Regions from separate parts of the Kitasatospora sp. NPDC058046 genome, predicted to be linked through region 3. Evidence: riboswitches for the same ligand, from Rfam matches in the RefSeq annotation. Region 3 holds a riboswitch; each other region holds the start of a gene.
The links. Region 3 has a riboswitch for cyclic di-AMP ahead of ACFVU7_RS01305 (NlpC/P60 family protein). Riboswitches for the same ligand answer to the same signal wherever they lie in the genome.
Positions count from the first base shown of each region.

Region 1: linked by a shared signal. The riboswitch ahead of ACFVU7_RS04615 (transglycosylase family protein) and the one ahead of ACFVU7_RS01305 (NlpC/P60 family protein) in region 3 are both predicted to bind cyclic di-AMP.
Region 2: linked by a shared signal. The riboswitch ahead of ACFVU7_RS29150 (transglycosylase family protein) and the one ahead of ACFVU7_RS01305 (NlpC/P60 family protein) in region 3 are both predicted to bind cyclic di-AMP.
Region 4: linked by a shared signal. The riboswitch ahead of ACFVU7_RS32175 (M23 family metallopeptidase) and the one ahead of ACFVU7_RS01305 (NlpC/P60 family protein) in region 3 are both predicted to bind cyclic di-AMP.

Region 1 covers NZ_JBHVRS010000002.1:134,476-137,673, reverse strand. Annotated here, with positions in the region: gene eno (phosphopyruvate hydratase) at 1-453, opposite strand, end outside; gene ACFVU7_RS04615 (transglycosylase family protein) at 808-1,713, opposite strand; cyclic di-AMP (ydaO/yuaA leader) riboswitch at 1,719-1,887, opposite strand; gene ACFVU7_RS04610 (cytochrome P450) at 2,109-3,198, opposite strand, start outside.
Region 2 covers NZ_JBHVRS010000016.1:232,904-236,101, reverse strand. Annotated here, with positions in the region: gene ACFVU7_RS29155 (hypothetical protein) at 1-682, shown strand, start outside; cyclic di-AMP (ydaO/yuaA leader) riboswitch at 1,133-1,303, shown strand; gene ACFVU7_RS29150 (transglycosylase family protein) at 1,290-2,684, shown strand; gene ACFVU7_RS29145 (hypothetical protein) at 2,981-3,181, shown strand.
Region 3 covers NZ_JBHVRS010000001.1:281,218-284,415, forward strand. Annotated here, with positions in the region: gene ACFVU7_RS01300 (C40 family peptidase) at 1-140, opposite strand, end outside; gene ACFVU7_RS01305 (NlpC/P60 family protein) at 368-1,483, opposite strand; cyclic di-AMP (ydaO/yuaA leader) riboswitch at 1,494-1,647, opposite strand; gene ACFVU7_RS01310 (C40 family peptidase) at 1,985-3,022, opposite strand.
Region 4 covers NZ_JBHVRS010000019.1:197,720-200,917, reverse strand. Annotated here, with positions in the region: gene ACFVU7_RS32180 (hypothetical protein) at 1-395, shown strand, start outside; gene ACFVU7_RS32175 (M23 family metallopeptidase) at 489-1,337, opposite strand; cyclic di-AMP (ydaO/yuaA leader) riboswitch at 1,350-1,508, opposite strand; gene ACFVU7_RS32170 (YiaA/YiaB family inner membrane protein) at 1,704-1,994, shown strand; gene ACFVU7_RS32165 (alpha/beta fold hydrolase) at 2,068-2,949, shown strand; gene ACFVU7_RS32160 (TetR/AcrR family transcriptional regulator) at 3,009-3,198, shown strand, end outside.

The DNA.
Region 1 (3,198 bases), on a different contig from region 3:
GTTGAGGATGTTCATCATCGGGACCGGCAGGACGTGCGCGTTCGGGCCGCCCAGGTAGCGGAACAGCGGCAGGTCGCTGGCCTCGGAGGCGGCGTGCGCGACGGCCAGCGAGACGCCCAGGATGGCGTTGGCGCCGAGCGAGGACTTGTCCGGGGTGGCGTCCAGGTCCAGCATGGCCTGGTCGATCAGGCGCTGCTCGGTGGCGTCGTAGCCGACCAGCTCCGGGCCGATCTGCTCGATGACGGCCAGGACGGCCTTCTCGACGCCCTTGCCGAAGTAGCGGTTCTTGTCGCCGTCGCGCAGCTCCAGCGCCTCGAAGGCACCGGTGGAGGCACCCGACGGGACAGCGGCACGACCCGTGCTGCCGTCGTCGAGGCCGACCTCGACCTCGACCGTGGGGTTGCCGCGGGAGTCGAGGATCTCACGGGCTACGACGACATCGATGGACGGCACGAGGCATCTCCTTGCGAGAGCAGGGTCCGGTCTGACGGTGGTGCTGCCAGCAGGACGATTGCGGAGTCGTTACGACCAGAGCCTAACCGCCCGGGCTGCCGTGGCCGCGTCGGCCTCGGTCCCGTCTCACCGTGTGGCCCTGCTACCCACCGGTAGTTCACCTGCTTGTCCCAGCTTGTCCCACCGGAGCGGGCGAATGCGGACGAAGGGGACCGGTAGGACCGGCCCCCTTCGGACGGCGGGGTGGAGCGGCGTCGACGCCGAGCGCTCCGGCGCGGCGGCGGGCGCCCCGGCGGGCACCCCGGTCTCGGGGTGCTGCCGGCCGCGGGCGGTCCCGGCGTCGGGCGGGGCGGCTCAGCCGAGGTGCAGCACCTGGCCGGGCATGATCAGGTTCGGGTCGCCGCCGACGGTGGAGTGGTTCTGCTCGTACAGCGCGCTCCAGCCGCCGGACACGCCCTGGGCGGCGGCGATGGTCGACAGGGTGTCACCGGCACGGACGGTGTAGTCGTGGCCGGCGGCCTGCGGGGCCTGCTGCGCGGCGCGCGGGGCGTACTGCGGCTGGGCGGCGGCCTGGCCGGCGTACTGCTGGTAGACGCTCTGGTGGCTGGTCCAGTACCAGCCGCCGTTGTTCTGGTACCAGTACACCTTGGCGTCGGCGTCCCAGCCGGCCTTGCCGGAGAAGCCCGGGGTCTGCGGCTGCGCCTGCTGCTGCGGGGCGACCTGCTGGACCGGCTGCGCGGCGGGCTTCTGGGCCGGCTTCTGGGCGGCGGGCTTCTGCGCGACCGGCTTCTCGGCGGGCTTGGCGGCGGGCTTCGGGGCCTGCTGCTTGGGGGCGGACTGCGGCTTGGCGTCCGAGGAGGTGTCGACCGAGGCCGGGGCACCGCCCTTGGTCAGACCGGCCTTCTGGGAGCAGACCGGCCAGGCGCCCGGACCCTGCGAGGCCAGCACCTTCTCGGCGACCGAGATCTGCTGGGCCTTGCTGGCCTGGTTGGCCTGCGCCGCGTAGGCGGTGCCGCCGTACGCCTTCCAGGTGCTGGACGTGAACTGGAGGCCGCCGTAGAAGCCGTTGCCGGTGTTGATGCTCCAGTTGCCGCCGCTCTCGCACTGGGCGACGGAGTCCCAGGTGGAGGCCGGGGCGGCGGAGGCGCCGGTGGCGGTGAGGAGCGGCATCGCGAGTCCGACGCCGGCCACACCGGCGACGGCGATGGCCTTCTCGGCCTGGGTGCGACGACGGTGACGGCCAGTTCCAACGAACAGCATGAAGAGGTCCCTCTCCGTACGCCTGCGAGGTGAGCTGTCGGGTTCGGACCGGGAGGTGGCCCGGCCGCCGTACGCGGAAACGATTCCGCTCGGGCGGCTTCACCCCAAGCCGTGGGGAGACGGCAACAAACCTGGTTCCCCCGCCCCTGCCCAGGGTTCTGGTCGGTTTCCCGTGACGCGGCGGGCAGGATTCGGCGTTCCGCGTACGAGGTCCGCAGCTGCGAACTCCAGGGAGAGTAGACAGATCATCAGACCAATCACAAGCTCATATCACCGATATCACACAACAATTACGGCCCGTGTCCGATCGCCTACCAACAGCGGCGTTATGTCCGGATTGATGGGTGTTCACACCCCCGTCGGCGGGCGATCGGCGACGTCCCGTCAGCGCGATCTCAGCAGGTCGGAGGCGTCGAAGAGGCATCCGGAACGAGGTGCGGAGGGGCGTGCGGGGAACGGCTCTCCGGACTGAATTCCACCGGGAGTTCGCGCAGGCCACGCATGATCAGACCACCCCGCCAGCGCAGATTCTCCGGGCTTTCCGCGAGCCGCAGATCGGGCAGCCGGGAAAGCAGCGTGGCCAGCGCGGCACGCCCTTCGAGCCGCGCCAGCGGAGCGCCGATGCAGTAGTGGATGCCGTGCCCGAAGCCCAGGTGGGGGTTGTCCTTCCGGGCCAGGTCCAGGGTGTTCTCCGCCGCGAACCGGGCCGGGTCGCGGTCCGCCGCGGCCAGCACCACCAGCACCGGGTCGCCGACCGGGATGTCCACCCCGCCGATGGTCAGCGGACGGGTCGCGAACCGCCAGGTCGCCAGCTCCACCGGCCCGTCGTAGCGCAGGAGTTCCTCGATCCCGGTCTCCAGCAGCGCGCTCTCCCCGCGCACCACCGACTCCTGCAGCAGCCGGCGCTGCTCCGGATTGCGCAGCAGCGCGTAGGTGCCGTTGCCGATCAGGTTCACGGTGGTCTCGAAACCCGCGAACAGGAGGATGAAGGCCATCGCCGCGGCCTCGTTCTCGGTCAGGTGCTCACCGTGGTCGCCGGCCCGGATCAGGCCCGAGATCAGGTCGTCCCCGAGGTCCGCCCGCTTGCGGTGGATCAGCTCCAGCAGGTACGCCCGCATCCGCTTCACCGCCCGCCCCACGCCGCCGCGTTGGCCCCCGCCGTGGCGGATCATCATCCCTGCCCAGTCGCGGAAGTCGTCCTGGTCCTCGGCCGGCACCCCGAGCATGTCGCAGATCGCGTAGATGGGGAGCGGGAAGGCGAACTCGTGGATCAGGTCCGCCGAACCGCGCTGCGCGAAGCCGTCGATCAGCCGGTCGGTGAGCTGCTGCACCCGCGGCTCGAACTCGGCCACCCGGCGCGGGGTGAACGCCTTCGACACCAGCCGGCGCAACCGGGTGTGGTCCGGCGGGTCGATGTTCAGCAGGTGGGTCATCAGGTCCGCCTGCCGCTCGCCCGGGATGCCCACCCGGCCGGTGCGGTGCGCC
Region 2 (3,198 bases), on a different contig from region 3:
GCTGCTGGCCCTGGCCGCCGAGGCCGGGCGGCCGATGCCCGTCCTGGTGCCGCTGGTGCCCGGCCCGCACACCTTCCTGACCGGGCTTCACGCGCTCGCCGCCGAGTACGGCGCGCCCGTCACCGACCCGCTGGGCCCGCACCCGCTGCTGGCCGAGGCCGTGCACGTCCGGCTCTCCGAGGCCGGGCTGGCCCGGGCCGACCGCGCCCGGCTGTTCGCCATCGCGACCGCCGCGGACGGCGTGGTGCTGACCACCGTCGGCGGCGAGGACGCGGCCGCCGCGGCCGGCATCACCGGCGTGCTGCTGGCCGCCCGGCTGGCCGTGCCGGTCGTCGCCGCCGCGCTCGACGTGCCCGGCTCGGTGGCCGCGGCCGTCAACCACCTCAAGGACACCGGCTCGCAGCGCCCGGCGCTGGCCCCGCTGGTGATCGGCCCGGAGGCGGACTCCGAGCTGCTCGCCACCGCCGCCGAGGAGACCGGCTGCCCGTCGGCCGCGCCGCTGGGCGCCTACCCGTCGGTCGGCCAGCTGATCGCCTCCACCTACCTGGCCTCGCTGCCCACGCCGTCCCCGGAGGACCTGGCACGGGCCGAGGCGGAGGCGGCGGCCGCCGCCGAGGCCGAGGGGGTCGTGGAGGGCTCCCGTGGCGCCCACGCGGCCGCCGAGGGGCCTGGCGGACGATAAGGACACCGCGCGCGGGTTCGCGCGCACCGAAGGGCCCGGAACGGATCGCGTTCCGGGCCCTTCCGCGTACTTCCCCCACCCCGTCCGTCCCGTACGGGAGCCACCCGGCAATGAAGGGGAATGTCCGTTCTGGCGCTATTTGAAAGGAAATAGGGAGCGCGGATTCACATGCTCCGATCGCGACCGCTCCCCCACCCGCCGGAGTGCGCCACTCCGCGATTCGACGCACCGTCACGCCACTCCTGAGGCGGAGCCAGTTGTCGGCTTCCACAACAGCATTGCCTGAAAACGATCATTTACGATCATGGTGAGTGGCAATTTTGGCAGTTTCCACTAAACCGTGATGCACATCACAGTGGTTTGCAGTTTGAACTTAAGTCTGATTAACGTGCTCCCCGTTCGTGACCACACGAACCCGGTCATCCGCAACGCCGAGTCCTGCCGTCGGATGTCCTGGAAGCGCGAAAACGCACCACGGCAGGAGCGGGGGACCCACAGGTAAGTCGCCCCGGACCGCTCTCCGGAACGGTCCAGGGCTAGGGGTGAAGCCGTGCTCACCGCACGGCCGGGCAACTCCAGCCCGAATCCGACAGCTCACCTCGCAGGCGTGGGAGAGGACCACGTCTTCATGCTGCCCACCAACGGCACCCGTCTGTCCGGCCGTACCCGTCGCGTGATCGCCGCCCTCGGCGTCGCGGGCGTCGGCCTCACCGTCCCCTGCCTCACCACCGGCACCGCCTCGGCCGCCTCCGTCGCCACCTGGGACAAGGTCGCCCAGTGCGAGAGCGGCGGCAACTGGAGCATCAACACCGGCAACGGCTTCTACGGCGGCCTCCAGTTCACCTCCAGCACCTGGTCCGCCTTCGGCGGCACGGCCTACGCGGCCCGCGCCGACCTGGCCACCAAGGACCAGCAGATCGCCGTCGCCGAGAAGGTCCTCGCCTCGCAGGGCCCCGGCGCCTGGCCGGTCTGCTCGGTCCAGGCCGGGCTCACCAAGGGCGGCGCCGCGGCCGCCGTTGACACCTCGGCGGGTTCGACCGCCGCCAAGCCCGCCGCGCCCGCCCAGAGCGCCAAGCCGGCCGCTCCGGCCGCTCCGGCCGCGAAGCCGAGCGCCAAGCCCGCGCAGCCCCAGACCCCCGCCGCCAAGCCCGCCGCGCCCGCCCAGGGCGACGCGCAGGCCTCCACCGACTCCGCCGCCTCCGGCAACCGGAGCGACTGGGTGCAGAAGCGCCAGCAGCAGGCCCAGGGCGGCGACTACACCGTCGTCGAGGGCGACTGGCTGTCCGCGATCGCCGACCAGCACAAGGTGCAGGGCGGCTGGCAGCGGCTGTATGACCTCAACCGCGGCACCCTGACCGAGGGTCCGGACACCATCTACCCGGGCCAGCAGCTGTCCTTCGGCGGCAACGGCCAGGCCCGGGCCGGCCAGTCCTCCGCCGGCACGTCCGGCTCGGACTTCACCTGGTTCGACCGCTCGCAGAAGTCCGGCCAGTCCGCGAACGGCGGTGCCGTGAACGCCCAGCCGACCGCGCAGCCCGAGGCCCCGGCCGCCAAGCCGTCCACCAAGCCGGCCGCGAAGCCCGCCACCAAGCCCGCTCCGCAGCCCCAGGCCCAGACGCAGACCCAGGCGCCGGCCGCGACCGGCAGCATGGCCGCCGCGGTCTCCTTCGCCCAGTCGAAGGTCGGTCAGGCGTACGTCTACGGCGGCACCGGCAACGGCGGCTGGGACTGCTCCGGCCTGACCCAGGCCGCGCTGCGCGCCGCGGGCGTCTCCGTCCCGCGCGTCGCCGCCGACCAGGCCGCCGCCAGCACCCACGTCTCGCTGGACAGCCTCCAGGCGGGCGACCTGCTGTTCTGGTCCAACAACGGCAAGGACTCCGGCGTCTACCACGTCGCGATCTACGTCGGCAACGGCAAGTACGTCGAGGCCGCCAACCCGAGCTCGGGCGTCCGCGAGCAGAGCATCGCCAACTGGGCCCCGGACTTCGCCGGCCGGGTCTGAGGACGGCGCACGGTCCACGGCGCACGGCCGACGGACGGCCGGTAACAGCTGACGGGTAACAGATAACAGCTGACAGCTTTCAACATCTGTCAGCTGTTATCCGTCAGCTGTCGGCCGTCGTCCGAACGCTGACCGCCCACCACCCCCGGGGAGAGTCTGGTCGCTCCTCCCCGGGGGTTCCGGCGTTCCCGGGGCCACGGCGTGCCCGACCGTTCCCGACCGCGGTTCCGCCCCGTTCCGTGGTGGATCGCCGCCCCAGCGGGCATGCTGCTGCTCTGCACCCGAGGAGGAGTCACATGGCCCAGGTCACCGTCACCCTCGACGCGAACCTCGCGATCGACGCGATGATGCTTTCCGGCACCAAGAGCCCCCAGGACGCCGTCGAGCTGGTCCTGCGCGACTACCTGGCCCGCGGCCGCCGCACCGAGACCCGTACCGGCGAGGCCGCCGACGGGCACCGCCTGACCGCCGACCGCCCGACCGCCCAGGAGGGCTGACCCACCCCACGGCCCGC
Region 3 (3,198 bases):
ACGTCCTGACGGTCGCCCGGGTCGGGGCTGGCGGGGGCCGCCTGGGCGCTGCCTCCGGTGGCCGCGCCCAACGCGGTGGCGGCGGCCGCGGTCAGCACCAGCGCCCGGGTGAGCAGTTGGGAACGGCGGTGCACGGGCATGGCGGCAGCGGCTCCAATCCTGCGGCGCGGCCCCCGCCGCCGCACCGGGACGGGCGGCCGTCGAGCGGGAGTCCGGTGGCAGACGTTAGCGAGTCCGGGCAAGCGAGTCCAAACCCCTCCCAACCCGAATATTCACTCCCCAATCGGACATCAGATCGAGCCGCCGGAAAAGCCGCAGGCCCGGCCTCCCCTGGGGGAGACCGGGCCTGGAGACGTCCGAGCGGGGATCAGACCCGCACGATGCCGGTCAGCGGCATGTTGGTGACCGCCTCGTAGCGCACCGACGCGCCCGGCTTGGGCGCGTGCAGCACCTGGCCGTTGCCGGCGTAGATGCCGACGTGGTGGGCGTCGGTGTAGAAGATCAGCAGGTCGCCGGGCTGGGCCTTGGAGAGGTCCGTCCCGAGCCGGGTGCCGGCCGAGGCCTGCGCCTGCGAGGTGCGCGGCAGCGACACGCCGGCCTGGTTGTACGCCCAGACCATCAGACCGGAGCAGTCGAAGGAGCCCGGGCCGGTGGCGCCCCAGACGTACGGGCTGCCGATCTTGGAGGCGGCGGCGGACAGCGCGGCGGCACCGCGCGAGCTGCCGGGGGCCACGTTCACCGGAGCGGTGGTCGTGGGGGCCGAGAGGCTGCCGCGGCTGTTGTCGCGGGAGGCGCGGTCGGCCTGCTGCTGCTGGGCCTGGGCGGCGTCGGCCTTGGCCTTGGCCTCGGCGGCGGCCTTCTCCTCGGCCTGGCGCAGCGCCTGGCGGTCCTGCTCGGTCAGCGTGTTGAGCAGGTCCTGGGCCGCCTTCAGCTTGCCCTGGACCTCGTCCTTGGAGGCCTTCAGCTGCTGGGTGGTCGACTCCAGCTCGGCGAGCTTGCCCTGGGCCTCGTTGCGGTCCTGGTCGAGCTTGCGCTGCTGCTCCTGGAGCTCCTTCAGCTGACCCTTCTGGGTGCTGCCGGCCTGGTTCAGCGCGTCGGCCTGGCTGAGGAAGCTGTCCGGGCTGGAGGAGAACATCAGCTGGACGGTGGGGGATATCCCCCCGTTGCGGTACTGCTCGCCGGCGATCTCGGCGAGGCCGCCCTGGAGCTCGGTGACCTGGGCCTGCTGACGGGCCACCTGGTCCTGCAGGCCGGAGACCTGCTTCTCCAGGTCCTGCTGCTTGGCCTGGGCGGCGTTGTAGTTCTCGGTCGCGACCTCGGCCTGCTCGTTGAGCTGGTCGACCTGCCCCTTGACCTGTTCCTTGGTCGGCTGCGGGTCCGCGTGGGCACCCTGCGCGGAGAGGACGACGGCTGCGGCGGCGACGCCGGTCAGGATCGAGACCCGGGCGCGGCCGGCGGGCTTGGGACGACGATGGGACGCCACGAAGGCGGACTCCTTCTTCCTACGGCCGCCTACCGGGTGAGCTGACGGGTTCGGGCCGGAAGCATGCCCTACGACGCCTCACGGCCGTTCCACCGGCCGACCTGGCGCCGATTCACCCCGGAGGAACGTGGTTCCCCGGCTCCGCTCCGCAGCGCCCCCTACCACTGGGCTCCCCTGTCGGACAGTCGCTTCGACCTGTCCCGCTGCCTTGCGAACTCGACGGTAACCACCGCCGCCACCCTGGCTGGGCGATCGACAGTGCGGTGGTTCGGAGCATGACCCTAGTAACTGAACCGTGATCGGTTCAAATCCTTGTCAGAAAAAAGACAGAAGATTACCCAAGTTCCTTTGTGAAAATGACCGATGGTGACCATTGACGCACACAAGGCTGATCGGTTCTCACCATGTGGTCGTCGAAGGGCCGGAAACCCGAAACGCCACCCCGAACGGGGGTGGCGCTTTTCACAGGCCCCCGCGGGAGCCCCCGGGCGTGTCGGGCCGTCAGACCCGGCGGATGGTGTTGATCGACATCGCGTCGGCCTTCATCACCTTCACCACGTCGCCGGTGTGCGGCGCGTGGACCACCATGCCGTTGCCGATGTACATCCCGACGTGGTGCATGTCGGGGCCGTAGATCACCAGGTCGCCCGGCTGGGCCTGGTCCAGCGAGGGGATCCGGGTGCCGTAGTGGCCCTGCTCCTGCGAGGTGCGCGGCAGCGAGACGCCCGCCTGCCCGTACGCCCAGACCATCAGGCCCGAGCAGTCGAAGGTGGTCGACCCGGTGGCGCCCCACACGTACGGCGAGCCCTGCTTGCTCATCGCCTTGGCCAGCGCCGTGGCCGCGTAGCCGCTGGCCGGCGGCAGGCTGCCGAGGTCGACCCGGTCGCTGCCGCGCGAGGCGCGGTCGTCCTGCGCCTGCTGGGCCCGCAGCGCCGCGCGGTCGGCGGAGCTCAGCGAGTTCAGCAGGTCCTGGGCGGCCTTCAGCTTGGTGTTGACGTCCGACTTGGCCTGGTTCAGGTCCTTGGTGGTGGTGTCCAGCGAGGCGAGGACGGCGGCCGCCTCGGTCTTCTCCTGGTCCAGCCGGCGCTGCTGGTCCAGCAGCCCCTTGAGCGCCTCGGCCTGACTGGTGCTGGCCTGCTGGACGGTGGAGGCCTTGTCCAGGTAGCCGGACGGGTCCGAGGAGAGCATCAGCTGGACGGACGGGTCGATGCCGCCGCTGCGGTACTGCTCGCCCGCCACCTCGGCGAGGCCGCCCTGGAGCTGGGTCATCTGCTCCTGGCCGCGGGCCACCTGGTCCTGCAGCTGGTCGGCCTGCTTGCGCAGCTGGTCGGCCCGCTCCTTGGCGCCGTTGTACTTCTCGGCCGCCTGCTCCTGCTCCTCCTGGAGCTGGTCGATCTGCGCCTTGACGTCCGTCTTGTTCGGCTGCGGCGCGGCGTGCGCGGCCACCTGGGCGGAGAGGGCGACCGCGGTCGCAGCGGCCGCGGTGAGCACGGAGATCCGTGCGCGGCTCGGCTGCTTGGGACGGCGGTGGGAGGCCAAGGGACCGGCTCCTTCTTCCAACGGGCTCACCTGATGGGATGAGATTCCGGAAAATAGGTTTGACGCCAGACCCTAGTGAAGATCTATCCGTTTTGCCACTCCCCCGAAGGCGTGAACTCCGGTCCCCACACTGACTTCACCGGACTCGCACAATGCTCCGAAACAGGCCCTGACCA
Region 4 (3,198 bases), on a different contig from region 3:
AGCTCCCGGAGGAGGAGCGGCTGGCCGCGTACGAGGCGCTGGCACCGGCCGGCTGGCTGGACGAGCCGGACGAGCAGGGCTGGGGCCCGGGCCGGGTGCTGTCGGTCGGCATGGCCACGGACGGCGCGCGGCGGCTGCTGGAGCAGGGCCTGATGCGGCGCAGCTACCGCAACCTGGCGGAGCTGACCGCGCTGGGGCGGCCGATGCCGGAGGAACTGGCCGGGGACTTCGGGCGGTTCGAGGAGGCGGCGGTCGAGGCGGCGCTCGACCTGTTCGGCGGGTGGACGGTGCCGGGGCTGCCGCGGCTGCTGGTGACGGAGTTCCCGGAGCTGGCGCCGGAGCCGGGCCAGGAGGAGATCGAGGCGTACCTGGCGCAGCTGCCCGCCGAGGAGTGAGACGCCGCGCGGAAGCCCCCGGTCCGGTGCTGGTGCTCCGGGCCGGGGGCTTCGCGCTGGGTCCGCCCGGGCGGGTGCCTCAGGGCGGGTGCGTCAGGGGTTGAGGCCGCGCTGCTGGAGCCAGGGCTCCGGGTCGACCGGGGCGCCGCCGCCGGGGCGGACCTCCATGTGCAGGTGCGGGCCGGTGACGTTGCCGGTCGCGCCGACCTTGCCGATCTGCTGACCGGCGGCGACCTTGCCGGAGCCCTTGGTGATCGCGGAGAGGTGGCAGTACCAGATCTCGGTGCCGTCGGGCAGGGTCTCGACGATCCGGTAGCCGTACGAGCCGGCCCAGCCGGCCGAGGTGATGGTGCCCTGGCCGAGCGCGTGGACCGGGGTGCCGGTGTCGGCGGCGAAGTCCAGGCCGGTGTGCAGGTTGGCCCAGTAGCGGGCGCTCTGGCCGTAGTGGGCGGAGAGCCGGTAGTCCGTCACCGGGAGGGTGAGGGCGGCGGCCTTGGCCCGCTCGGCCTCCTCGGCGGCGCGCTTGGCCTCGGCCTCCTTGGCGGCGGCCTTGGCCTCCGCCTCCTGGGCGGCCTGGAGCCGGGCGGTCTCCTCGGCGGCGGTGCGCTGGCTGTCGGCCTGGTTCTGGATGCGGGCGGCGAGCGCGAGGCCGGGGTCGGCGGAGAGGGCGACCGCCGTCTCGTCCGGGGCCTCGATGGCGGGGGCGGCGGCCGGGGTCGCCGAGGTGAAGCCGGTGGCACCCAGGGTGGCGGCGACGGCGGTGACGCCGAGCAGCGGGGAGGTTCCGCGGGTCTGACGCGGCATCCGGTGGCGGTTGGTCTCGGCCTCCGCGGCGAAGTCCTCCGGGCCGAAGGCCTCGGGGCCGTCCGGACCGGGGTGGTCGAGGAGCTGGGTACCGGCTGCGAAGCCGGCCGGGTGTGCCGGGGTGTGCGTCGACGCCACGGAGGCGCGCTCCTTTCCTTCCTTCGCGCCTACCGGGTTAGCTGACGGGTTCGGAGCAGGAAGGTCTCCTACGGCCGGGCCGGAGCCCCGCCGATTCACCCCAAGGAACGTGGTTCCCCGGCTCCCTGACCTGCCCGGAGGCCGGTCGGTGGGATTAGGCGACGGCGCACGGTGCCGTCTGGGTACGGCGTTGACAACCGCGCTGCGTTATCAAACGTTAATCCTAGGAGGCTCTGATTCCAAGCCATCCGTTCGGAGCAGCCCCGCGGCAGGTGATCGGACGTCAACGAACGGTCCCTCATGCACGGCCCCATCTGAGTACGCCTACTCATGTGCGGCCCGGCCGGGCCGCAGCATCCTGACGCCATGAGCGCACCGATGCAGACCCGCACCACGGCCGCCTACTACCTCCAGGCCGTCCTGTCCTTCGCCCTGTCGGGCACCGCCCTCGCCGTGGGGATCGTCTACCTGCCGGTCGGCGGGTGGACCCGGGCCTTCCTCGGACTCGGCCTCCTCTTCACGGTCAGCTCCGCGTTCACGCTGGCGAAGGTGATCCGGGACCGGCAGGAGTCCAACGACATGGTCACCCGGGTGGACCAGGCCCGGCTGGAGAAGCTGCTCAGCGAGCACGACCCGTTCAAGGTCGAAGGGGTCTGACCACCCCTCCCCCTCTTCTCCGACGCCTCCGACGCCCGACCGCTTGACGGCTAAGGCTATTAGCCTTAGCTTTATGGCTATCGGCAGCAACGCCGATGCCCCGCACCGGCGGCCCGAGGAGGACCCCATGAACGGCACCATCACCCCGAGCACCCAGTACCTCACCGTCCCCGGCGGCCGGATCGCCTACGACGACACCCGGCAGGGCGACGGCACCCCGGTCGTCCTGCTCCCCGGCATGCTCGACAGCCGGGCCGCGTACCGGCACCTGCGCCCGCTGCTCGTCGCCGCCGGCCACCGGGTCGTCACCATGGACCTGCGGGGCTTCGGCGAATCCTCGATCACCTGGGACGACTACGGCCCCGCCGCCCTCGCCGGCGACGTCCTCGCCCTGCTCGACCACCTCGGCATCGAGCGCGCCGTCCTCGCCGGGAACTCGTACACCGGGGCCACCGTCGTCAAGGCCGCCGGGGACGCCCCCGAGCGGGTCGCCGGGATCGTCCTGCTCAACGCCTTCGTCGAGAACCCGCCGCAGGGCGCCCTGATGCGCGGCGCCATGGGCCTGATGGGCGCCGCCCTCGTCCACTGGCCGGCCGCCTGGGGCTTCTACCTGCGCCGGATGGCCTTCCCCGGCGCCAGGCCCGCCGACTTCGACGCGTACGTGGACGGGCTGGTCGCCGCGCTGCGCACCCCGGGCCGGAAGACCGCCACCCGCGGGTACGTCCACGGCGACTCGGCGCCGGTCGGCTGGACGGCCGCGGTGCGGTGCCCGGCCCTGGTCGTCATGGGCAGCAAGGACCCCGACTTCCCGAAGCCGGAGCTGGTCGCCGACCGGCAGGCCGCCGCGCTCGGCGCGCGGAAGGCGATGATCGAGGGGTCCGGGCACTACCCGATGGCCGACAACCCGGCGGCCACCGCGGACGCCCTGCTGCCGTTCCTCGCCGAGCTCGGCTGAGCCCCGCCCGCCCGCTGCCCGCCCCTGCCCGACCTGATCCGTACGGAGAGCCCGAACCCATGCCCCGCGTAGGACTGACCCCCGACCAGGTCGTCGACCACGCCCTCGCCCTCATCGACGAGCAGGGCGCCGAGGCCCTCACCCTGGCCTCCGTCGCCGCCCGGGCCGGGGTCGCCACCCCCTCGCTGTACAAGCACGTCAGCGGCGGCCTCGCCGAACTGCGGCGGCTGATCGCCGTCCGGGTCACCG